Regions from separate parts of the Oceanobacillus sp. HCA-5259 genome, predicted to be linked through region 1. Evidence: riboswitches for the same ligand, from Rfam matches in the RefSeq annotation. Region 1 holds a riboswitch; each other region holds the start of a gene.
What was found. A riboswitch is a leader RNA that binds a small molecule or an ion and turns the genes downstream of it on or off. The one in region 1 is predicted to bind S-adenosylmethionine.

Region 1 (8,435 bases):
TAGGCTATACCGAAATCAGTAAAATCTATTACGCGGAATGGTCTAAAAATGACGGCTTTACAATTCGCGGTATGATGAATGAGGTATGAGCTAAAAAGAGCAGAAGACAGACCAAGTAGGCCCGTCTTCTGTTCTTTTAGTATCCAAGCTGATTGTCAATTTCAGCGATGATTTGTTTTGATTCCTGATATTCCCGTTCGCGTTTCCGCTCTACTTTCATTCGGTTTGCTAAATTCGATTCGTATTCGGCAATGCTCATTTTATGATATTCGTTCATTGCCTTCTCCATTTCTTGCGTATAATACTCATTATTAACCGAATTAATAATAAACCACTCCTTTGTTTTCTACATTAAAAGGTTAACACAATAACGCTACCCTGCTCAAAGGAGAAATAAACGTATAGGGTGGAGTATTTAACTGGAAATGAACGATGCTGTAATATAAAGAAAGGAAGCATAAACATTTAAGCTTATGCTTCCTTTTACTACCGATTTCACAAATTTTAATTGCTTCCGCCAACCGGAACAACTGCCCCATCATAATTTTCTAAGATGAAGTTTTGGATTTCTTCCGATTGTAAAACATCAACTAATGTTTGGAACGCAGGATTGTCTTTGTCCTTACTGCGGACGGCGATGACGTTTACATACTCTGAATTCTCGTCTTCAATGAATAACGCATCTTCTAGCGGATTCAGGCCTGCATCGATGGCATAGTTTGTGTTGATTGCAACTAATGCATCCGGCTCCGACTCGTACATTTCTGGTAATAACAATGGATCCACATCTGGTGAGAATGTTAGATTCAATGGATTGTCTACAATATCATCAATTGTTGCCGTAGATTTCTCTACACTCTCATCCAATGTAATCAAGTCTTGTTGCTCAAATAATGAAAGAATACGTCCATGGTCAGGAATGGAACGGCTGATGATAATCTCTTGACCATCCTCAATCTCATCAAGTGATGTGATATTCTTCGAGTAAACACCCATCGGTTCAATATGGATTCCATCAATATAATCTAAATCATACCCTGTGTCATCAATTGTTTGATCGAGGAACGGAATATGCTGGAAGAAGTTCGCATCGAGCGTACCCGATTCCAAGTCCTCATTCGGTAATACATAATCTTGATACATCTCGATTGTTATATTGATTCCTTCCTCTTCAAGCAACGGCTTAGCTTCTTCTAAAATTTCGGCATGGGGTGTACTTGATGCGCCAATAACGATATCAACCGGTTCTGTGGCTTCTTCTCCAGCGGTGTTATCTGCATCATCTGCACCATTTGCGGTATCTTCTTTTTCTCCACTTGTACCACATGCAGCCAGCAACAGAATGAATGATAGTAGAATTAATCCTAGAAACTTTCTCATCTTTATTCCTCTCCTTTTTATCTTTTATCTATTTTATTGGTAATGAAATCTCCAATAAATTGAATAATAAATACAATGATCAAAATTATTATCGTACAAATAAACACAAGATCAAAGTTCCGGCGCTGGAAACCATAGAAATAAGCATAATCTCCAAGACCGCCTGCCCCAATTATTCCTGCCATCGCGGTATAGCCGATAAGTGCAATAGCTGTAACGGTCAGCCCTGATACGAGAGCTGGTAAGGATTCAGGTATCAATACTTTAAATATAATCGTACTCGTCTTCGCACCGATTGATTTTGCAGCTTCAATGACACCTTTATCAACTTCCCGGAACGCAATCTCCACAAGCCGAGCGTAAAATGGCGCGCTGCCGATAATTAGCGCTGGTAGCGCAGCACTTGGTCCTCGAATCGTCCCAATAAGGAAATTTGTAAATGGAAATAATAACAGAATCAATATTATAAACGGAATCGAACGGAATACGTTGACAACAGATGCGGTTATTGCATTAATGACTTTATTTTCCCAAATACCGCCTCTTGCTGTAAGAAATAGTAATAATCCAAGAAGTATTCCGATGACCAAGGTGCCTAATAGCGAAATAATTGTCATATAAAAAGTTTCATTAGTCGCTGTTAACAGCTCGTCCATATTCACATTTTCAAACATTTAGGATGACCTCCAATTCCACGGAGGTTTTCGTTTGAACATAGAGAATAGCACGGTCAATTTCCGCATCCTCACCAGTAATTTGAACAAACAATGTTCCGTAACTTCCGGTCTTCGTATTCGTAATCTTGCCTTGGATAATATTGATATCGATGGCAAACTGTTTCGCAAGCTGACTGATTAAAGCTTTGTTTGCTGATTCTCCGATAAATTGCAGTTTGATGAGCTTTCCTTCTGGATTATCTTGCAGCATACTTGGGATCGCATCCTCTTCCTCTGCATTTCCCATCACCTGGCTAACAAATTTCTTTGTTATTTGTTGTTTCGGATGAAGGAAAACATCGAGGACATCTCCCATTTCCACTACTTTTCCCTCTTCCATAACAGCAACCCGGTGGCAAATTTTCCGGATGACCTGCATTTCGTGGGTAATCAGAATAATTGTGAGTCCCATCTTTTCATTGATGTCAACGAGTAGATCCAAAATAGATGTTGTCGTTTCCGGGTCAAGAGCAGATGTCGCTTCATCACAAAGTAATAGTTTCGGTTTGTTCGCCAGTGATCTAGCAATACCGACACGCTGTTTTTGTCCACCACTTAATTCAGATGGATAAGCATCTTCCCGACCAGTTAAACCGACCAAGTCGATCAATTCTTGAACCCGCTGTTTACGCTCCGTTTTGCTCACTCCAGCAATTTCAAGCGGGAATGCAATGTTCTCTGCCACAGTCCGCGACCATAGTAAATTAAAATGTTGAAACACCATTCCAATATCTTGGCGTGCAATGCGGAGATCATTTTTCTTCAAACGTGTTATGTCTTTATCACCTATTGTTACTGATCCACCTGATGGCTCCTCCAACCGATTGAGCAAGCGGATGAAGGTACTTTTACCAGCACCACTATAACCAATAACGCCAAATATTTCTCCTTCTTTTATATCCAGATCCAAATCATCAACTGCAATGATTTGCCTTTCTTTTGTAACGTATTGCTTCCTTAAACCTTTAATGGAAATCAACGTACTATCTCCTTCCAAATAAATCAAAAAAGCGTCTTTCTATTCGAGAACAGAAAGACGCTTTTACCTATAGTTGCATTTCTTGTTCTCTTATCTATCAAGATATTAGCAGGAATTGGCACCTTTCAAACGACTTTGAAGGTTGCCGCGGTTTCACAGGGCCAGTCCCTCCACCGCTCTCGATAAGAGCATACCTATTCAATTAACATAAAGAAATCATAGCATGAGTTGAGTTATGCTGTCAATAGCTTTCCCCAGCGAAGAGCTCAGGCTTATATTCGAAAAGATAACGATAAATATTACCGGTAGAATAGAAAGTATACACTTTCTCCTTTACTTCATTATTCTCCTTAATTAATAAACAAGGCACGTTCTCTATTTTATGTTCGTGTAAGAAAGCTTCTTCAAAATTGGCATTCATTTCATAAAATATTTCTTCGCCATGAATGTCTTCAATTTTTTCAAGTATCGTCCTAGCGATATGGCATGTGCCACAAAATGGCGAATAAATATATAATAAGTAAGAATCTTTCTTTAGCTGTTTTGATATTACTTTCTGCATAGACTCACCTGACTAATATAAAAATGTTGGTCGTACTGAAAAATGTTTTGCAACGAGTAAGGAGGCAAGGATTTTATAAGGGGTAGTTGCGACTTCACGGTAATCCCTGCTAATATAAATATGGTCGGCATGAGGGAGTTCCCGTGCCAGTTGTTTTCGTAGTTTCAAGCCATTTTTATCTTCATCGACAAAGATGTAGACATCATTTTCATCTAAGTTATATGTTTCTAACAGCTCATCAAACCAATGGACGCTTAGTGAGCCGTTTGTACAAATAATCGTGACTTCTTCGCTTAGAATTTCTTCTATCTTACGTTTATCTGTCAACCCCTCCACAATAATAACTTTTTCGGTTTCGTGCGCTATCATACCCTGCCACTCCTTATCCGATCAAATCATCCACCTATTATAGCATATGAAAGAAAGGAGGCTGACTATACTGTTTTATTGTATAGTTAGTCCCCCTCCTTTTTTGTCTTGCTTTAGTATTATTCTTCTATGATTGCTTTGTATTCTTCAGCTGTCAGTAAATTATCCCATTCGCTTGCGTCCTCTAGTTCTACAACGATCATCCAAGCCTGTTCATATGGAGATTCGTTGACAAGTTCTGGGCTGTCTTCCAATTCTTCATTGATTTCAACTATTGTCCCTTTGACTGGTGCATATAGCTCGGAAACTGTTTTTACCGATTCTACACTGCCAAATGAATCGTCCGCTTCGACTGTGTCGCCCTCTTCCGGAAGTTCGACAAACACGATATCTCCAAGTTCATCTTGAGCGAAATCAGTAATTCCGATGCGCACTTTATTGTCGCTCTCTTTCTTAATCCACTCGTGCTCTTTCGTATAACGTAAGTCCTCTGGTAAATTCATCGGTTATCATCCTTTCCGTTTCTTCTACTCCAACTATACAATGGATAGATTAGAAAATCTACTGTACATCACATTTTCTCTTTACCTTCTGTACTAATTCCAAGTTGATTCGTATTCGTCTTCTTTAAAACCAACAGTGATTTTGTCTCCCATCGCTGCTATCGGCCGTTTTATCAACATGCCGTCAGAAGCTAGGTATTCTGCCATTTCTTCAACTGAAGCATCTTTAATCTTCTCTTTCATATTCAATTCGCGATATTTTTTACCGCTCATATTAAAGAACTTCTTCGGTTCTAGACCACTTTTTTCAATTAATTGTAAAATCTTATCCTTAGATGGTGTATCCTCAACGATATGGACTGCCTCAAAGTCGATATCGTTCGCTTCCAACCACTTCTTCGCATTTCTGCACGTGCCGCATTTTGGATACCAGTAAAAAGTCATACTCATTTTAAAAACCAGCTCCTTTATGTAATTACCACTATTTTAACATAGAAGGTTTGTTGACACATGTATTTGCTACAGAGCTCGTATGGTTTTAAAAAAATCGTCCGGAGCATATTCTATACTCCGGACGAACTGAAATTATACGATATATTTTTCACTTTCGATGAGTGATTTGGCGATTTCCCGTTTCTTCGCAATAACATTCGTCGGTTCATGACGGGTCAATTTACGTAAGGAAGAGAGCATCATCCGTAGAGTATCTCCATCTTCCACCGCAATTAAGATCTCTTTTGCCGCTGCCTCAATCCGATTGAATGCTTCCTGTACATATACTTGTGTATAAAGCAGTTTCAGCTCATTCTTCTCCTCTCCCGTCTGATGAATCGCTTTTTCAGTACGGAGGAGGGCTGATTCCATATTAAAGACATCTCCAACCATATTGGCCAAGTGGACGAGAATTTCTTGCTCATTCTCAAGTTTCTGCATGTATTTCTGTGCCGCCAAACCTGCACCTAAGAGAACAATTTTCTTTGCATTACGCACTAAATGCTTTTCCTGATCAAGTGGTTCTGTGCCAACTTCTTCAGGCATCATCATCATAAGCTCTTCCTGAAGTCCTTGGGCTTTCTGTAATAATGGCAGTTCCCCTTTCATTGCCTTTTTCAGCAATGTTCCCGGAACGAGCAGTCGGTTGATTTCATTCGTACCTTCAAATATCCGGTTGATCCTGGAATCCCGGTAGATTCTTTCTACTTCATATTCCTCCATGAACCCATACCCACCATGCAGCTGAACCGCTTCGTCAGCGGTGCGGTCAAGTAATTCTGTCGCCATATATTTCGTAATCGAGCATTCGATTTGGTACTCAGCAATTGCCCGGGCAATTTCCCGACCGTCCTCAAGTTCTTCATCAGACAAAGCACCCATCCGCTGCTCGAACAATCCAACTGTACGATAAACCGCACTCTCATTTGCATAGATTTCACTCGCCATCGTAGCAAGCTTAGATTGGGTTAGGGAGAAGCTTGAAATTGGTACACTGAATTGTTTCCGTTCATTCACATATTTTGCCGCTAGTTCAAATGCCCGTTTCGAACCACCGACACCACCGACGGCTAGTTTGTAACGTCCAACGTTTAAAATATTAAAGGCAATAATATGTCCTCTACCTTTTTCACCTAGGAGATTTTCTACCGGTACTTCTGCATCTTCCAAAATCAGTGTCCGGGTTGATGAACTCTTAATCCCCATCTTTTTCTCTTCCAAACCAGTGGACACACCTGGATAATCGCGTTCTACAATGAACGCAGAGAAATGTTCACCATCAATTTTTGCATAGACGACAAATACATCTGCGAACGCGGAGTTCGTGATCCACTGCTTTTCCCCATTCAAAATATAATGGGTTCCTGCCTCATTCAGCTTAGCAGTCGCTTTTGCCCCGAGAGCGTCTGAACCGGAGCCAGGTTCTGTCAGGGCATAGGCAGCGATTAGCTCGCCCGTCGCAAGCTTCGGCAAATACTTCTCCTTCTGTTCTTTATTCCCGAAAAACACAATTGGCAGCGAGCCGATACCGACATGGGCTCCATGAGTAATGGAAAATCCTCCCGCTGGTGCCATTTTCTCTGTAATCAAGGATGAGCTAATCTTATCCAGACCAAGCCCACCGTAAGCCTCCGGAACATCTGCACCGAGCAGACCTAGCTCTCCCGCCTTTTTCAATAATTCTACGGAATGTTCGAATTCGTGGTTTTCTAACTTGTCGATAAGCGGGACGACTTCATTGTTAACATATTCCTCTGTTGTTTTCGCAATCATTTTATGCTCATCTGTTAAGTCCTCAGGAGTGATAATGTCCTCACCGGTTAATTCTTCAATGAGGAAGGCTCCTCCTTTAAAAAGTTTGTCTTTTGTTTCGCTCATAATTGATCTTCTCCTTTTATTAAAAGTTAGTTGTAAAGATTAAATTAGCTCAAATACTCCTGCTGCTCCCATTCCACCGCCAACACACATCGTTACAATTCCAAATTGAACATTTCTGCGGCGCATCTCATGGGCTAAAGTTAGCGTCAGCTTCGTTCCCGTCATTCCTAGCGGGTGTCCGAGTGCAATCGCTCCACCGTTTACATTCACAATAGAAGTATCTAAGTCAAGCGCTTCAATAACTCGTAACGATTGGGATGCGAACGCTTCATTCAGCTCGATCAATCCAATATCCGATAACTCAAGACCGGCAATTTCCAGTGCCTTTGGTATCGCCTTCACAGGACCTACTCCCATAATTTCCGGTTCCACTCCAGCTACAGCATAGGAACGGAATTTTAATAAGGGGGTTAATCCTTCTGCTTGGGCTTTCTCGCGCTCCATTAATAGGACGGTACCTGCCCCATCGCTCATTTGCGAGGAGTTTCCAGCTGTTACAGATCCCTTTATATGAAATGCAGGTCTCAGTTTAGCAAGGACTTCTGTATTTGTATCTGCGCGTACCCCTTCATCCATTGCAAATTGTTTTGTCTGTTCTACAACCTTATTATCCTTACCGATAACACGTTCTGTGACTTCCACCGAGACAATTTCATCAGCGAATTTACCTTCTTCAATTGCTTTGGCTGCCCGCTCATGACTTTGTGCTGCGAAGGCATCTTGATCTGCTCGGGATATATTGAAACGATTCGCCACTTCTTCTGCCGTATGTCCCATGCCCATATAATAGCCAACCGCATCTTCTACGAGTTTCGGGTTTGGTTTAATGACATGTCCGCCCATCGGAATTAAGCTCATCGACTCTGCCCCACCAGCAATAATCGTATCACTCGCGCCAACCATAATACGTTCAGCACCATAGGCGATTGCTTGCAGCCCGGAAGAACAATAGCGATTAATTGTAATTCCCGGAACTTCTTTCGGAAGACCGGCAAGCCCCGCAATATTTCTTGCCATATTCATCCCTTGCTCTGCTTCCGGCATCGCACAACCGATGATGACGTCATCAATATTTCCGGTATAGTCGCCTGCCCTTTTCAATGTTTCTTTGATTGTCAGTGCAGCTAAATCATCCGGTCTTGCGTCTCGTAAACTACCTTTAATCGCCTTACCGACCGGAGTCCTTGCTCCTGCAACGATAACTGCTTCCTTCACATTTTCTCCCCCTTAATCCTTAGTTGCGTAATGGTTTACCTTTCATTAACATGTGTTGCATCCGGGCTTGTGTTTTCGGTTCACCGATTAGACTTAAGAATGCTTCTCGCTCGAAATCGAGCATTGTCTGCTCATCAATAAGCGAACCTTCTTTAATTCTTCCACCGGATAAGACATAGGCTAGCTTTTCGGCAATCTTTACATCATGTTCAGATGCATAACCGCTCATCTGGAGATTTTTTGCCCCGAGCAGCATTGCCGCATAGCCTGCATTTCCAACGACCGGAATTTTTTCTTTTGCAGGTGCCCGGTAACCTGCATGAGCCAGTGCAAGTACTTTT
Region 2 (8,435 bases), on a different contig from region 1:
CTTTTATCATTTCTTCCAGAATAGCTCGATCAATATCTTCAAGCTTATTAACATAGACACAAGCTTTGCCGGCTTTATATTTCCCGAAGTTCTCGAGTAATTTTTCGCGCTTCCCCTCATCCATCATGACATAAATGCTATGTCGAGCTTTTCTAGGGGAAAAACCTACTATCGGTGCATCGCCTTCATGGCCAGAAGCATATTTATAATGGTAAGAACCATAACCGATAATACTTGGTCCCCACATTTTCGCTTTTCTTCCAGTTACACTCGAGAAAATATCCAACAATTTATAAGCATCTTCCCGCCGTTTCGGATGGTCTACCGATTCGATAAACTCCACGACATCCCGATCATTTTCTTTCGTTTTTAATTCATACATAAATTCAATCTCCCTTAACTCGTAAGTTAATCACGTATTAACGTTCTGTAATATCCCCTCCTCTATACATGAGGGAAACCCAATATGTGAAGGGGGCATAAACAGTCCGTAAATCCCTGATTCGGTTCAACTAACATTCCGTGGGGGGAAAGGAATTCCCCACGGAATGAAGTTTCACTTTATTATACAAACGAATATTGTAATGAAGAAATGCTCCCGACATTCCCGCTGTTTTTAACAATCTTTTCCTAACTTGTTTCCCTTCCCGTAACGATTCAACCTTTTCATCACTTAAATATAATGCAACAAGACCTTTAGGGATGAACTGATGGAAAGTCGAATCAGGTAGGTCCCGCGTACGGTCTTCTGCTAAGTGTATAAAATATTGTAACCGTTCGAGAAGCTCCACATCATCCCGGTAGTAATTACAAAAATTTAAATCTCCTTCCATTTCGTCTTCTTTTTGATCAATATAATAATCAAGTAAAATATGCAAGCCTTGCACAGATGGAAAATAACTGTACATTATATGTTGCGGAAGCGATGCAGTCATTTTCCCGCCCATTGCATAAGACACAAGACAAAAAATGCCAAGCGTTGATCCAGACGCTGCTGCAAATTCATACCAGCTTAATCCAAGCGCTTTATCTTTCTTTTCCTTATACCAAGTTGTCAGCCGCGGGATACGCTCTTCCACTTTGACGTGTTTATGTACTTGAAGGTCCGCATACAGCGTCCATAGTTCTAAACAATATTCCTGGATTTGTTCATAGTCGTCGATGTCTTTCAATGCAGCTTGACACGTAAGCACTAATTTCTCAAGATAACCCCCATCAGCTTTCTCCGACCGATAAGCATAATAATCTTGCAAAGCTGCTTCAGGACGGAGCGCATCCTTCATCGCCTCATGGAGCATACGAAAATCTTTCGGATCAAGTGATGTACTGCGATCACAGAGATTATCTAAGTAATCGCTGATCGTCTGATATGCAACGATAAAACGAATCGCTTTTTCATACTTCATTCCAGCAAGCAATGCGAACACAGCACCACCCTGACAATGGAATTTTTTTGAATCGATACTGGCTAGGGCTTGTAGTTGCAGTTCCTTATCTGGAATAGCTGCTGCTTTCTCTTCCCACCCTTTCATCTCTTCCTCAACAATAGGAAATAAAGTGTTGTAGACTTCATATAGTAACCCAGTTGCTGTATTCGGTATTTGCATTCCTTGCGCCTCCATCATTTCATCATTTTTACATAGATTTGTTATACTATCATTATTATCAACATTGAGCTTAAAAAATACAAGGGAATAGGAGTGTTCATATGATTGATCATTATCAGGGGGTTTATCCAAAAATTCATGATTCAGTTTTCCTAGCAAAAAACGCTGTTATAAATGGAGATGTCACAATCGATGAGGATTCGAGCATTTGGTTCCACGTTGTAATCCGCGGTGATATCGCACCAACAAGAATTGGTAAACGAGTCAGCATCCAAGACTTGACCGTTCTGCACCAAAGCCCTGATAATCCACTTATTATTGAAGATGACGTTACGGTCGGCCATCAAGTCACCCTACATTCAGCCATTATTAGAAAGAACGCCCTTATTGGTATGGGAGCAATCATCCTAGATGGGGCGGAAATCGGAGAAAATGCATTTGTAGCAGCAGGAAGCCTCGTGCCACCGGGGAAAAAAATTCCACCAAACACCTTATATATGGGAAACCCTGCAAAATACGCAAGAGACCTAACAGCGGCTGATTACCAAGAAATGGAACGGGTAAGAAAATCCTACGTGGAGAAAGGTCAATATTATAAAATACATACAGATTTGGGGAAAAAATAAATTTTCCTTTATACAATAAGAGCTATCCCGACTCAACGGAATAGCTCTTATTGCACTTCATATAAAGTGAAACTTCATTCAGTGGGGAATTCCCTCCCCACTGAATGTTAGTTGAACAGAATCAGGGATTTACGGACTGTTTATTCCCCACCTTCACATGTCGGACTTCCCTCCTATTTAAGGCAGGGATATTACAGACCGTTAATGCGTGATAAAACTATTAAAACGTATGAGCAACACCGAACTATCCTGTGAGGCACGATTACTACGCTACTTTGACTACTGGATACGCTAGTACAATCGGTCTTCGGTGGGACGAGTAACCTCATGTCCCCGGCAGCCGCGAAACTATACCATAATGACGTTTCCACCTTCGCGCTTTTTACTTTTCACAAACTATCTTTTGCAGTTCTTCAACTTTATCAAGTTTTTCCCACGGGAAAATAATGTCGGTTCTGCCGAAATGTCCATAAGCCGCTGTATTTTTATAAATCGGCTTCCGTAAATCAAGCATCTCGATCAGCCCTGCAGGTCGAAGGTCAAATAGCTTACGCACCGCTCCCACTAATACTTCTTCCTGATACTCGCTCGTTCCAAATGTGTCGATTGTGATGGATACAGGCTCTGCAACACCGATCGCATAAGCAAGCTGTACTTCACATTTTGCAGCAAGCCCTGCCGCCACGATGTTTTTCGCTACATATCGAGCTGCATAAGCTCCGGAACGGTCCACCTTTGTCGGATCCTTCCCACTGAAAGCACCTCCGCCGTGACGTGCGTAGCCTCCGTACGTATCCACGATGATCTTCCGGCCCGTTAAGCCGACATCACCTTGCGGACCGCCAAGCACGAAGCGGCCAGATGGATTGATGAAGTATTTTGTATCTTCATCTAAAAGCGCTTCTGGTATAACCGGTTTTATAACATACTCTCGAATGTCAGAAATAATCTGTTCATTCGGAATGTCTTCATGATGCTGAGTAGAAACAACGATTGTATCCACACGAACTGGTTGATTCTTTTCATCATATTCGACGGTAACTTGTGTCTTCCCATCTGGACGTAAATAATCCAATACCCGGTTTTTTCTTACATCGGAAAGACGTCTTGCAAGCTTATGGGAAAGACTAATTGGAAGTGGCATATATTCTTCCGTCTCTTTCGTCGCATAACCGAACACTAATCCTTGGTCACCTGCTCCGATTGCTTCTATTTCTTCTTCCATCTTCCCTTCTCTTGCTTCAAGTGCCTTATCGACCCCACCGGCAATATCAGGTGATTGCTCATCAATTGCAGTCATGACGGCACAAGTTTCATAATCAAAGCCATACTTTGCTCGGGTGTAACCAATGTCTTTCACCGTCTGGCGGACAATTTGCGGTATATCTACATAAGTTGTAGTTGTGATTTCACCTGCTACGAGCACCATTCCCGTTGTAACGACTGTCTCGCATGCCACACGTGCATCTGGATCTTCTTTTAAAATATCATCCAGTATCGCATCAGATATTTGATCCGACATTTTATCAGGATGTCCCTCTGTTACTGATTCTGAAGTAAATAAACGACGATTTGCATTTGCAGCCATTTGGCTTGTTCTCTCCTTTGTAATATGTAACGGAACCCAATCTCCATTCGTTCCATTATTCAAAGCATGAAAATAAAAATCCTTTCCCGCAAGTATGAGGAAAGGATTAATTAGCCTTTCACTCTTATTGTTCAAGGAAAATTCCTTGCAACAGATTAGCACCTTTCACAAATCGTGAGGTTGCTGGGCTTCACCGGGTCTGTCCCTCCACCAGCTCTGAATAAGAATTGAAATTATTATAACCTTATTTAAAAGGGATTCGTTACTTAATAATCGATTACTGAAAAATAGCGTATCATATTTCATTATTTTTTACCAGTTTTATTTTCATACTGTCTGTTCTTTGTTACAATCAAATATAGAACAACATATTGAAATCGTTTTCCAACAAAAATGATAACGAACTAAAATAGGTTACCGACAGTTCTCAAAAAATTTTTCAATTAGTATGGACTATTCCATTTAATGTGTTATACTAATGTCAGATTTAAGATAAGCGATAAGGAGGAAGTTTGCAGTCTTCCTTCAACAAAACCTTTTAAAAGGCAGGAGAATAAGAATGAAAATGGTGGAGAAATCATTGACAAACCAACTATTAGAACACGAGAATTTGAATCGAAACTATTCAGTAGCTCGTCTGGTGGAACGCGTGTTAGATCGAAATGAAGGCGTTCTAACTTCAACAGGAGCAGTAACTGCAACTACAGGTAAATATACAGGTCGTTCACCGAAAGACAAATTTATTGTTAAAGACGAGATTACGGAAGATACGGTTGAATGGGGTCCAGTGAATCAACCGATCGATGAAGCTTCCTTTGATAAGTTACACGAAAAGGTAGTAAATTACTTAATGGAAAAGGACGAAGTTTATCAGTTCCAAGGCTTTGCTGGAGCGGATGAAAAATATCGTTTACCGATCCAAGTAATTAACGAATTTGCCTGGCATAATCTTTTTGCCCGTCAACTATTTATAACACCTACAGAAGAAGAACTTAAAACACATCAAGCAGAATTTACGGTTATTTCAGCACCGCATTTTAAAGCAGACCCTGCAGAAGATGGGACGAATTCAGAGACATTCATCATCATTTCCTTCAAGAAGCGTGTCGTATTAATCGGGGGAACGGAATATGCAGGGGAAATTAAAAAGTCGATTTTCTCTGTAATGAACTATCTGCTGCCACAGCAGGATGTTCTATCGATGCACTGCTCAGCGAACGTTGGTCAAGAGGGTGACGTGGCATTATTTTTCGGCCTATCCGGAACCGGAAAAACGACTCTTTCTGCTGATCCATACCGCCGGTTGATTGGTGATGATGAACATGGCTGGAGTCCGAATGGTGTATTTAATATTGAAGGCGGCTGTTATGCTAAATGTGTTAATCTTTCTGCAGAGAAAGAGCCACAAATTTTCAACGCGATCCGCTTTGGTTCTGTACTTGAGAACGTTACGATTGATGATGTGACAAGTGAACCAAATTATGACGATACGAGCTTGACGGAAAATACCCGGGCAGCTTATCCGGTAGATAATATCGATAACATCGTCACTCCAAGTGTTGCTGGTCATCCGAATACGATTATTTTCTTAACGGCCGACGCGTCTGGAACATTGCCACCGATCAGCAAGCTTACGAAAGAACAGGCTATGTACCATTTTCTAAGCGGCTATACTAGTAAGCTTGCTGGGACAGAGCGCGGCGTGACGGAGCCGGAAGCGACCTTCTCTGCTTGCTTTGGATCCCCATTCTTACCGCTCGCACCAGCGAAGTATGCGGATATGCTTGGACAAAAAATCGATCAGTATAATTCTAATGTATTCCTCGTAAACACGGGTTGGACTGGTGGGTCTTACGGTGTTGGAAACCGAATGAAATTATCCTATACACGCGCGATGATCCATGCCGCGCTAGAAGGTGAATTGAATCATATCGAAACAATAACCGATGATATATTCGGCTTGCAGGTTCCTGTTCACGTAGCAGGTGTGCCTGATGAAGTACTCATCCCGAAGAATACATGGGAAGATAAAGCGGCCTACGAACAGGAAGCGAAAGCACTCGCTAAGAAATTCCACGAGAACTTTGCGAAGTTTGAGAACGTGAGTGATGCTACTAAAGCAGCAGGTCCCGTGTATAAAGGGTAACAATGTATCCTCATCCCAAAAGGATAATTATAAATTTTATTAACAGCGACTTCGCTGGGACTTCCGATTTTTTATTAAAATCGGAAGTTTTTTTATCACGTATTAACGGTCTGTAATACCCCCACCTCTAAACAAGAGGGAAACCTAATATGTGAAAGGGGGTAAACAGTCCGTAAATACCTGATTCTGTTCAACTAACATTCAGTGGGGAGGGAAGGATACCCCACTTAATGAGTTTCACTTTATCACGTATTAACGGTCTGTAATACCCCCACCTCTAAACAAGAGGGAAACCCAATATGTGAAAGGGGGTAAACAGTCCGTAAATACCTGATTCTGTTCAACTAACATTCAGTGGGGAGGGAAGGATACCCCACTGAATGAGTTTCACTTTATCACGTATTAACGGTCTGTAATACCCCCACCTCTAAACAAGAGGGAAACCCAATATGTGAAGGGGGTAAACAGTCCGTAAATAGCTCTTGTGCGTTGCTGCGACTATTGGATGTGTTATTACAAACGCACTTCGGTAAAACGAGTAATCGCAACCCTAGGCGTCCGCAAACTTACTGTAATGGTACTTTCGTCTTTGTTTTTCTCATTCCCCCCTGTCTTCTGCACAATTCCACCGCCCAGGCATAAACTGTAGTTGACTATCCACTATGATACGAAAGGGGCGGACACTATGAGAAAAATAACGAAAGGTTTACTTTTGCTCGGCTTCCTGTTATTTATTACTGCCTGTCAATCAGAAACAGTGAAGATTAATCTCGCTGAAGTTACGCGCTCCCTATTTTATGCCCCACAATATGTAGCACTGGAACAAGGTTTTTTTGAAGAAGAAGGCTTGGATGTTGAACTTCAAACGACTTGGGGCGGGGATACAACAATGACTGCACTCCTATCCGGAGGGGCAGATATTGCCCTAGTAGGGTCTGAAACATCAATCTACGTCTATGCTCAAGATTCCCGTGATTATGCAGTAAACTTCGCTCAGCTCACGCAAACAGACGGTACATTTCTCGTGGCAAAAGAAGCTTATCCGGATTTCACCTGGGAAGATATGAAAGGGAAAGAATTTCTTGGCCAGCGTGTTGGAGGTATGCCACAAATGGTTGGAGAATTCGTGCTGAAAAAACATAACATTGATCCGCATAATGACCTTCTCTTAGACCAAAGCGTTGATTTTGCAAATATCCCTAGCGCTTTTCAGTCAGGGAATTATGAATTCGTGCAATTATTCGAGCCGACTGCAAGTGTTTTTGAACAAGAAGGGCAAGGACATATTATCGCATCCTTTGGCGAAGAATCCGGAAAAGTTCCTTATACCGTTTTTATGACACAAGAAAGCTATTTGAAAAAGAATGAAGAAACGGTGAAAAAGTTTACACGAGCCATTTACAAGGCTCAGCAATGGGTGGAGGAAAATAGCTCTGAGACGATTGCGGAAGTGATTGCCCCCTACTTTGAAGATACCGATCTAGATATACTAGCTTCTTCTATTGAACGATATAAAAATCAAGACTCTTTCGCAACAGATCCTTATTTAGATGAAGAAGAATGGGAGAATTTGAAAGCGATCATGGATGAAGCTGGTGAACTCCCCATTGATGCCCCCCATGAAGACTTGGTTAACACGAACATTGCCGAAGAAGTGATGAATGAATAGGAGGGATATTTATGGCGATTTTAAAGCTTGCCGGGGTCAGCCATCATTATTTTTCAAAAACAGGCTATACGAAAGCACTCGAAGACATTAGCTTTACGATGGAACGAGGTGAATTCGTATCGGTCCTAGGGCCAAGCGGCTGCGGTAAGTCAACGATTCTCTCCATAATCGCACGGTTACTTGAGCACACTTCGGGAAGTATTTTCATTAAAGGCGAGCCAATTGAACAATGTAAGGAAGAAATTGGTTATATGCTGCAGCAAGATTATTTATTCCCTTGGAAAACGGTCCAAGATAATGTTTTACTTGGGCCAAAGATCCAGAAACGCCAAGACGAAGAAGCAATAAATCGGGCTAATGTTTTGCTTCAGGAAGTCGGTTTATCGAATGCAAAGCACCAATATCCGACCGAATTGTCTGGTGGAATGAGACAGCGTGCCGCCCTTGTTCGGACGCTTATGAATAACCCGGAAATTTTCCTCCTGGATGAACCATTTTCTTCTCTCGATTTTCAGACAAAATTGAAACTGGAAGACCTTGTTGCAACAATTCTTAATCAATATAAGAAAACAACCATTCTCGTAACCCATGATATTGGAGAAGCGATTGCGATGAGTGACCGGATCATTATTATGGAGGCGAATCCCGGTAAAATTGTAAAAGTTTATGAGGTACCAATGGAATTACGTGAAGAATCCCCAACTATCGCCCGGAAGCACAAAGCTTTTCAACCACTGTTCGATACGATTTGGCAAGAGTTAGAGAAAGAAGAAGTGCAACAAAAATCTGGTGAAGCGAC
Region 3 (8,435 bases), on a different contig from region 1:
AGTGCAGGAAATGTATCTTGACACATTCTGAATGACCGCTTATAATGAAGAAGATTTTTAATAAGAGGGAGTATTATTGAGAAAATGAGACAACATCCTAACTTTGAACCGATAATTGAATATGGTCAAAGCCTCTGATTTGCGTTGCAGAGTGATTGGGATACGTCTGTCCTTTATTCATAATCATAATGTCAAATTATGAAAAAAGTTATATACCATACAATGAACTCTACGGATAATTCAATTCAGGTGGTGGAAAGGCGGCTCTGTTCTGTCTTTCCTTTTTAGTTTTAGTGAATGAGACCCCCCAATGTTTTTAAGGAGTACCCCTACTTTTGACCACAGGCAGCTGCTTGTGATTTTTTATTTTGAACAAACAATTGAAGGAGGAAGTTTTTTGCAAACTTTATTATTTTTTTGATGGTAAAAAGTGAGTGAAATGCATAGATATACTATATTTTAAAATAAAATTAGAGGTAAAAATAATGAGCAAATCAAAAGAAAAAAATTATGAATTTCTATCAGAAGATCCGAATGTCAAAACATTGCCGCTTATGGCAGCGTTGATCATCGGAGCGTTTTTCGCGATATTGAATGAGACACTGTTGAATATTGCGCTCACGACATTAATGGCAGAGTTCGATATTACGCTACCAACTGTCCAGTGGGTTGCAACAGGATTTATGTTAATGATGGGGATTGTTATACCAGTATCTCCATTATTTATGCAATGGTTTACGACAAGGCAGCTTTTCATTGGGACGATGACGGTCTTTACAATTGGTACAACGATAGCGGCAATCGCGCCGACATTTTCCGTATTGCTTACTGGCCGGTTGATTCAGGCAGTCGGTACTGGAATGTTGATGCCGATTATATTCAACGTCTTTTTACTTGTGTATCCTCCACATAAAAGAGGGAAAATCATGGGAATTGTTGGGTTAGTTATTATGTTTGCACCTGCAATCGGACCAACACTTTCAGGAGTTATCGTTGATTACTTGGGTTGGAGATTTTTATTTATCTCTGTCCTCCCATTTGCTGTATTTTCGATTCTTTTTGCCTTGAAATATTTGGTGAATGTATCGGAAGTGACGAAACCGAAGATCGATTGGCTCTCCATTGTCTTTTCAACGGTAGGTTTTGGTGCAACAATATACGGATTCAGCTCGGTTGGAGAGAGTGAGGCAGGGTTTTTAACACGTGATGTTTTAACTGCAATTATCATTGGGGTGATTGGAATCATTCTCTTTGCCATCAGACAATTTAAGCTGGAAGAACCGTTGATGGACTTGCGCGTGTTCAAATTGCCGATGTTCACGCATGCAGTAATCATGTTCATTATTATTGTGATGACGATGTTTGCCTCAGAACTTATCTTACCGGTGTTCATGCAGGGACCAATGGCTCTTGCACCAGCAATGGCTGGAATGCTGCTGCTCCCGGGAAGTATTTTAAACGGGATTATGAGCCCATTTATGGGCGCTTTATTCGATAAAGTTGGTCCTCGGGTGATGATGATACCTGCGACAATTGTGCTTGCCGGGACGATGTTTATGTTCAGCCGAATGACAGCTGATACGCCGCCTTGGGTAATAATCGTTGGATTTATGCTCATTATGCTTAGCGTATCTGCAACGATGATGCCAGCTGAAACAAATGGGCTGAATCAGCTGCCGAAGCGATTATATCCGCACGGTACGGCTGTGATGTCCACGCTGCAGCCGTTGAGCGGGGCAATTGGAGTTTCGGTATTTATCAGTATTTTAAATTCGAAACAGGCCAGTTATCTCGCAGGTGTTGCGGATCCTGCGTCTCAACAATCAATAACGCAAGCGATGGTTGTTGCAGTGGAGCATGTCTACTTTATTATCTTTATCATTACGATCATCGCAGTAATTCTATCCTTCGTTGTCTACCGCGCTCGGCCGGTTGAAGAAAATGTTTAAAAAAGGTTGACAATTATCTAAAAGCTATGTAGAGTATAGCTAATAACTTAATAAAGCAAATTTTCTTATCAAGAGAAGTGGAGGGACTGGCCCTGTGAAGCTTCAGCAACAGACATGAATATGTACTGTGCTAATTCCAGTAGCGTCATATGCTTGAAGATAAGAAGAGTAGACACGATACTAGAATCCTCTTCTTATTTTCAAGAAGGGGATTTTCTTATTTTTGCAGATATGAAAGTAGAAATCCTTTCTTCCCGCATAAATGCAACTAGAGCATTCGCCGTAAAAGCTTGGTGAAGACAGAGTCTTCTAATCAAAATATATAATGAAAAGGGGAAATACAATGACGACACTTACGAAAGCGCCATTTCGAGCAGATCATGTTGGAAGTTTATTAAGACCCGAAAGCATTAAGCAAGCAAGAGCAGATTTTCAGGCCGAAAAGAAGTCAGCGGATGAATTATATGCGATTGAAACAGAAGAGATTACCCGAATTGTTGATAAGCAGATTGAAGTTGGCTTAGAGGTTGTAACGGATGGAGAATTCCGCCGTAGATTCTGGCACACTGATTTCCTTGAGCATTTAAATGGCATAGAGGGCTATGTTCCAGAGCATGGTTATCGATTTAAAGGGATAGAAACAGAAAAGTACACAATTCGCAACAACGGAAAAGTGTCATTCAATCCGAACCATCCATTTATTGAGGACTTTAAGGTCTTTAATAAAATTGTTGATGGTCGTGCAGTCGCAAAACAAACGATTCCAAGTCCGAATCAGCTATTCCACCCTGGCATGATGGACGAGACAGTTTACTCCGATATTGAAATTTATGCGAAAGATGTTATTCAAGCATATCGTGATGCGATTCAAGCGTTTTACGATGCAGGTGTCCGTTACTTGCAATTGGATGACGTATACATTGCAGGACTCTCTTCTCCTGAGAAGGAATTCCCTGAAGATGGCTACTCGAGAGAGCAATACATCGACTTGGCCCTCCGCGTAATCAATGGAGTGTTGGATGGTAAACCAGCGGATTTAACTGTCACAACGCACTTATGCCGTGGAAATTACCAGTCTGCATACATGTTCAGTGGTAGTTATGATTTGATTGCACCAACCTTACTCGCGAAGGAAAAAGTGGATGGATTTTTCCTGGAATATGATGACGAACGTTCTGGGGATTTCAAAGCTTTAGCCCATATTCCTAAGGGTGGGCCACAAGTGGTCCTTGGATTAGTTACTTCGAAGTCAGGTGAACTGGAAGATAAGGAAAAGCTTAAAGATCGAATAAAAGAAGCGACACAATACATTCCCAAGGAGCAAATTTGCTTAAGCCCACAATGCGGATTTTCATCAACCCATCACGGAAATAAGTTAACGGAAGAACAGCAATGGGAGAAATTACGCTTTATCGTTGAGTTATCAAAAGAAATTTGGTGATACCAAAATGAGATAATCTTAAGCATTTGGACGGTACACCTGTTATTTAACAAGCAGAAGACTCTCGTGTTTTATACACATTAACGGTCTGTAATACCCCCCACTCTAAACAAGAGGGAAAACTAAAATGTGAAGGTGGGGGATATACAGTCCGTAAATACCTGATTCTGTTCAACTAACATTCAGTGGGGAGGTAAGGAGAATCTCCCACTGAATGAAGTTTCACTTTAAGAATTATTTAATAGTGAATGAAAAAGGTCAAAAAAGCAAATTTCGAGCAGTATGTAGCTGCTGGAAGTTTGCTTTTTTTATTGGTGGACATTACGTTTGGATTTTAATCGTAAGAGTTGTAACAATTATTATACTTTGTTAATATCATAATACCAAGTAAATTTATATGAATGGTGTGGTTGGATTGGGAGAGCAGTTTAATCGTTTATTTGACGAGTGGGCAGCGAGTTACGATGATACGGTTCAGGGGGCTGATATGGAATATCGGGAAGTATTCAGAAATTATGAAATAATTCTTCAGAAGATTAGTGATCGTGTGCATGGTTTTGTCATTGAGTTTGGCGTAGGAACAGGTAATTTAACAAAAAAGCTTATGGAAAAAGGGTTAGAAGTGGTTGGGATTGAGCCTTCAGACAATATGCGGAAAATTGCCCAACAAAAACTTCCTAACACGAAAATTATGAAAGGCAATTTTCTATCCTTTCCCAGACAAAATAAAAAGGTAGACGCAATTGTGAGTAGCTATGCATTTCATCACTTGACGGATAAGGAAAAGGAGCAAGCGATTAAACTCTACACAAATATATTAGACACGCAAGGGAAAATTATCTTCGGTGATACGATCTTTGAGAATGATAAAAAGAAAAATGAAGCCTATCTACAGGCGAAAAAGAAGGGTTATCATCGATTAGCAGAGGATTTGAATACGGAATATTACACGACCATCCCTAAGATGGAACAGATACTTCATCAGTATGGGTTTACAACAAGTTTTGAACAAATCAATGATTATGTATGGATTATGGAAGCGCAATTGAATAGAGAAGCAAAGCTCGCATAAGAAAAATGTCCATATGAGGCAGGTGGTGGAAAGAATGAATATCATACAAAACCTCAGCCAGTTGGTTGGGAACACGCCAATGTTTGAAATCACTGCATATGATTTACCAAAAGATGTAAGGCTGTTTGCGAAATTGGAGTTCCAGAATATTGGTGGGAGCATCAAGGATCGGCTCGGATTTTATCTCATTCAAAAAGCTATCGAAAAAGGGGAATTACAAAAGGGAGACACCGTGATTGAGCCGACCGCGGGTAATACGGGGATTGGCTTGGCACTTGCTGCAATCCATTATCAATTACATGCTATTTTCGTTACTCCTGAAAAATTTAGTCAGGAGAAACAGGCCCTTATGCGGGCATTAGGCGCTGAAGTAATCAATACACCGACAGAGTTTGGGATGGCCTATGCAATAGAAAAGGCGCAACAACTTGCAAGCGTTCGTCCGGGCGCCTATATTCCTAATCAATTTTATAATAAAGATAATCCAAACACCTATTATGATACACTTGGGCCGGAAATTATAGCTGACTTAGATGGAAGAGTTGATATTTTTATTGCTGGTGCCGGTTCGGGTGGGACGTTTACTGGCGTGGCACGTTATCTAAAAGAAAAGCAGCCACAAGTAAAGACAGTAATTGTGGAACCTCAAGGATCCATTTTAAATGGGGGTGACCCGGGTCCCCATAAAATAGAGGGAATAGGAGTAGAATTCATACCAGACATTATGGACCGGAGTCTATTTGACAAAATTTATACGGTTACCGACGAACAAGCATTTGCCCGATTAGCTGAGATAGCAAAATATGAAGGATTACTCGTTGGCAGTTCTTCCGGTGCTGTAGTAGAAGCTGCTTTAAAAGAAGCAGAAATCGCGGAGCCTGGAACAAATATCGTAACTATTTTTCCGGACAGTAGTGAACGCTACTTGAGTACGGGAATCTATCGCGGGGAAAACGTCCGTAACACTTCCGCATCAAAAGGAAGAGGTTAATCAAATTTATTTAGGCGGACGCTACCACCCTGATTCACGAAAGCGAATTCAGTGGGAGAAGGGCCGTCGACTAAATACGCGACGTCTTGTCGCAATGTCGACACTAGCACGTCCAGTGCATCGAAACCCCCACTGAATGAAGTTTCATTCTAAGGAGGGATAGAATAAGATGAGAAAGAAAACGCAATTAATTCACGGTGGAGCAGCTATTGATAAAAATGTTGGCGCGATGTCGCCGCCGATTTATCAGGCAAGCACATTTAAGCAAAATGGTGTCGGTAATTTTACTTATGAATATTCACGGACGGGAAACCCTACGCGAGAGGCTTTAGAAACACTTATTGCTGATCTGGAAAAAGGGAAGCGTGGCTTTGCTTTTGCTTCTGGAATGGCTGCAATTGCAGCGGTAATGGATCTATTTCAATCGGGAGATCATATCCTGATTACTGATGATGTATATGGCGGAACTTATCGCTACATGACAAAGATCTTAAATAACCGGAACATCGATGTAACCTTCACAGATTCAAGTAATTTGGACGAAGTTAAAGAAAACATTCGCCCGGAGACAAAAGCTATTTTTATAGAAACACCGACAAATCCATTGTTGAAAATAACGGATATTGAAGCGTTAGCGGATATTGCAAAAGGAAATAACTTAACATTAATTGTTGATAATACATTCCATACGCCATATTGGCAATCGCCAATTGATCATGGAGCAAACATTGTCATCCATAGTGCAACGAAATATTTAGGAGGCCATAGCGATCTTGTAGCGGGTCTAGTAGTAGTAGACGACGAAGAGCTTGGTGAAGCAGTACATTTTATTCAAAATGCGACCGGTGGTGTTCTAGCTCCTCATGATAGTTGGTTGCTGATTCGAGGAATCCGAACATTAGGAGTTAGAATGGAAGAAATCGAAAGTAATACGAGTGAAATTGTTGAATTTCTTGTAAACCATCCACAAGTTGGAAACGTGTACTATCCAGGTTTACCAGAGCATCCGAACCGTGAAATTCATGCCAAGCAATCAGGTGGTTTCGGCGGGATGGTATCCTTTACGGTAGACAATGAAGAAAAAGCAATGGAAGTTCTTAATAAAGTAAGATATTTCACTCTTGCTGAGAGTCTGGGAGCTGTCGAAAGCCTTATTTCACTTCCAGCAAAGATGACACACGCCTCTATCCCGAGAGAGCGAAGAATTGAATTAGGGATAGAAGATGGTTTGATTCGTCTTTCAGTTGGTTTAGAAGATGTAAAGGATTTAATGGAGGATCTGCAACAAGCGTTAGATTAGATGTGAGAACTCTCATAACTTTTAGATAGTTGATTATTTCTAGAAAAAAGGTATAATGATTAGTATAAAATTAAACGTTAAGAAGGATGATTAGAAAATGAGACTACGATTCCAAACTTTGAACCAGTAACTAAATACGTTCAAAGACTCTGCTTGTTTGTGCAGGGTAAACGGGATTAGTCTGTCCTTTTTTAATCAACTTCATTTTTAATCTTACTCTGTTTTAATGAGGAAGGCGGCTTATTCTGCCTTCTTTTTTTGTGCCCTTTTTTAACAGAAAATGAAAGAGGAGGAGGAAAACCAAATGCAAATGTTATTATTCTTTTAATACGAGCTCGCATTAGACTTGAGCTCGTATCGATCCTAGCTATCGATACGAAATTTAACTATTTCGGGAGGTAGCAGAGATGGAAAAAATATGCTTTGAATTAGAAAATATAGCGTTAACTTATTTTGATCAAACGATAATAGAGATTGAACGATTAGCAATTCACCAGTTTGACCGAATCGGTATTGTTGGGAAGAATGGTGCAGGTAAGAGTACGTTATTAAAGCTCTTGGCTGGGATGATTCAGCCAACACGTGGAAAGGTGCATCATCATGCAGATTTTGCCTATTTTGATCAATTGTCGGCGCCAGAAAAAAGTGCGATTGATTATGAATTAATCGGGAAATTAGCGATCCCGGAAACTTCGCTTGATAACTTCAGCGGTGGAGAGCAAACGAGATTGAAACTTGCGCAAATCTTTTCTGATTATCATGAAGGCTTACTTCTGGATGAACCGACGACACATCTTGATGCGGATGGGACCCAGTTTTTAATCGATGAATTAACTTACTACTATGGTGCTCTAGTCCTCGTAAGCCACGACCGTTATGTGCTGGACCAATTGGTGAACAAAATTTGGGAAGTCGAGGATGGTAGAGTAAAGGAGTATGCAGGAAATTACTTGAACTATACCGCGCAAAAAGAGCTGGAAAGAGATCAGCAAGCAGAAGAACATGAAAAGTATCAAAAAGAGAAGTCACGTTTAATGAAAGCTGCTCGAGAAAAGATGAAGAAGGCAGAGAAAATAACCGAGGCGAGTGGCCAAAAGTCTAAAAAGGAAACAAGAGCGAAGGCGAACCGGATGTTTGAGACGAAATCAAAGGGAACAAGTCAAAAATCTGTTGAGCGAGCAGCAAAAGCACTGGAAAAAAGGGCGGAACAACTGGATGAGGTGGAAGCACCAAAAGAAGAGAAAATCATCCGTTTTCACCAGTCGAAAGCACTCGAACTTCATAATAGATTTCCAATCATGGCAGACCGCTTGAACCTGCAGGTAGGGGAGAAGGCATTACTTGAGGAAGCAAGTTTTCAATTCCCGCTTGGTAAGACGATTGCAATCACAGGAAAGAACGGTTCAGGAAAAACAACGTTACTCCGACATATAATGAATCAAGGCGAGGGGCTGACCATCTCTCCGAAAGCTGTAATCGGAGTTTATGAGCAGCTGGATTATAAATTTACGAAAGATGAAACAGTCCTTGATTATATGAAAGATCGTAGTGACCACGCAGAAAGTAAAATTCGCTCCGTTCTGCATGCCATGAGCTTTACAGGTAATGATTTGAAGAAAAATATCAGAGAGCTGAGTGGGGGAGAAGCAACTCGTTTAGTACTTTGTCAGTTGTTTTTAGGC

Region 2: linked by a shared signal. The riboswitch ahead of metK (methionine adenosyltransferase) and the one ahead of WKU33_RS08190 (methionine ABC transporter ATP-binding protein) in region 1 are both predicted to bind S-adenosylmethionine.
Region 3: linked by a shared signal. The riboswitch ahead of WKU33_RS03325 (5-methyltetrahydropteroyltriglutamate--homocysteine S-methyltransferase) and the one ahead of WKU33_RS08190 (methionine ABC transporter ATP-binding protein) in region 1 are both predicted to bind S-adenosylmethionine.

What each region holds. Positions count from the first base shown of each region.
Region 1 covers NZ_JBBKBV010000010.1:93,166-101,600, forward strand. Annotated here, with positions in the region: gene WKU33_RS08170 (DUF421 domain-containing protein) at 1-89, shown strand, start outside; gene WKU33_RS08175 (hypothetical protein) at 137-277, opposite strand; gene WKU33_RS08180 (MetQ/NlpA family ABC transporter substrate-binding protein) at 505-1,380, opposite strand; gene WKU33_RS08185 (methionine ABC transporter permease) at 1,398-2,054, opposite strand; gene WKU33_RS08190 (methionine ABC transporter ATP-binding protein) at 2,047-3,075, opposite strand; SAM riboswitch class I at 3,163-3,264, opposite strand; gene WKU33_RS08195 (thioredoxin family protein) at 3,317-3,637, opposite strand; gene WKU33_RS08200 (toprim domain-containing protein) at 3,650-4,006, opposite strand; gene gcvH (glycine cleavage system protein GcvH) at 4,126-4,509, opposite strand; gene WKU33_RS08210 (arsenate reductase family protein) at 4,603-4,959, opposite strand; gene WKU33_RS08215 (acyl-CoA dehydrogenase family protein) at 5,095-6,879, opposite strand; gene WKU33_RS08220 (acetyl-CoA C-acetyltransferase) at 6,919-8,094, opposite strand; gene WKU33_RS08225 (3-hydroxyacyl-CoA dehydrogenase/enoyl-CoA hydratase family protein) at 8,114-8,435, opposite strand, start outside.
Region 2 covers NZ_JBBKBV010000002.1:4,962-13,396, forward strand. Annotated here, with positions in the region: gene WKU33_RS01325 (DUF1801 domain-containing protein) at 1-382, opposite strand, end outside; gene WKU33_RS01330 (tetraprenyl-beta-curcumene synthase family protein) at 513-1,607, opposite strand; gene WKU33_RS01335 (gamma carbonic anhydrase) at 1,709-2,233, shown strand; gene metK (methionine adenosyltransferase) at 2,616-3,821, opposite strand; SAM riboswitch class I at 3,943-4,048, opposite strand; gene pckA (phosphoenolpyruvate carboxykinase (ATP)) at 4,387-5,967, shown strand; gene WKU33_RS01350 (ABC transporter substrate-binding protein) at 6,653-7,636, shown strand; gene WKU33_RS01355 (ABC transporter ATP-binding protein) at 7,648-8,435, shown strand, end outside.
Region 3 covers NZ_JBBKBV010000003.1:166,046-174,480, reverse strand. Annotated here, with positions in the region: gene WKU33_RS03335 (hypothetical protein) at 1-31, shown strand, start outside; gene WKU33_RS03330 (MDR family MFS transporter) at 486-1,949, shown strand; SAM riboswitch class I at 2,012-2,115, shown strand; gene WKU33_RS03325 (5-methyltetrahydropteroyltriglutamate--homocysteine S-methyltransferase) at 2,293-3,390, shown strand; gene WKU33_RS03320 (class I SAM-dependent DNA methyltransferase) at 3,806-4,462, shown strand; gene WKU33_RS03315 (PLP-dependent cysteine synthase family protein) at 4,497-5,453, shown strand; gene WKU33_RS03310 (bifunctional cystathionine gamma-lyase/homocysteine desulfhydrase) at 5,623-6,753, shown strand; gene WKU33_RS03305 (Msr family ABC-F type ribosomal protection protein) at 7,161-8,435, shown strand, end outside.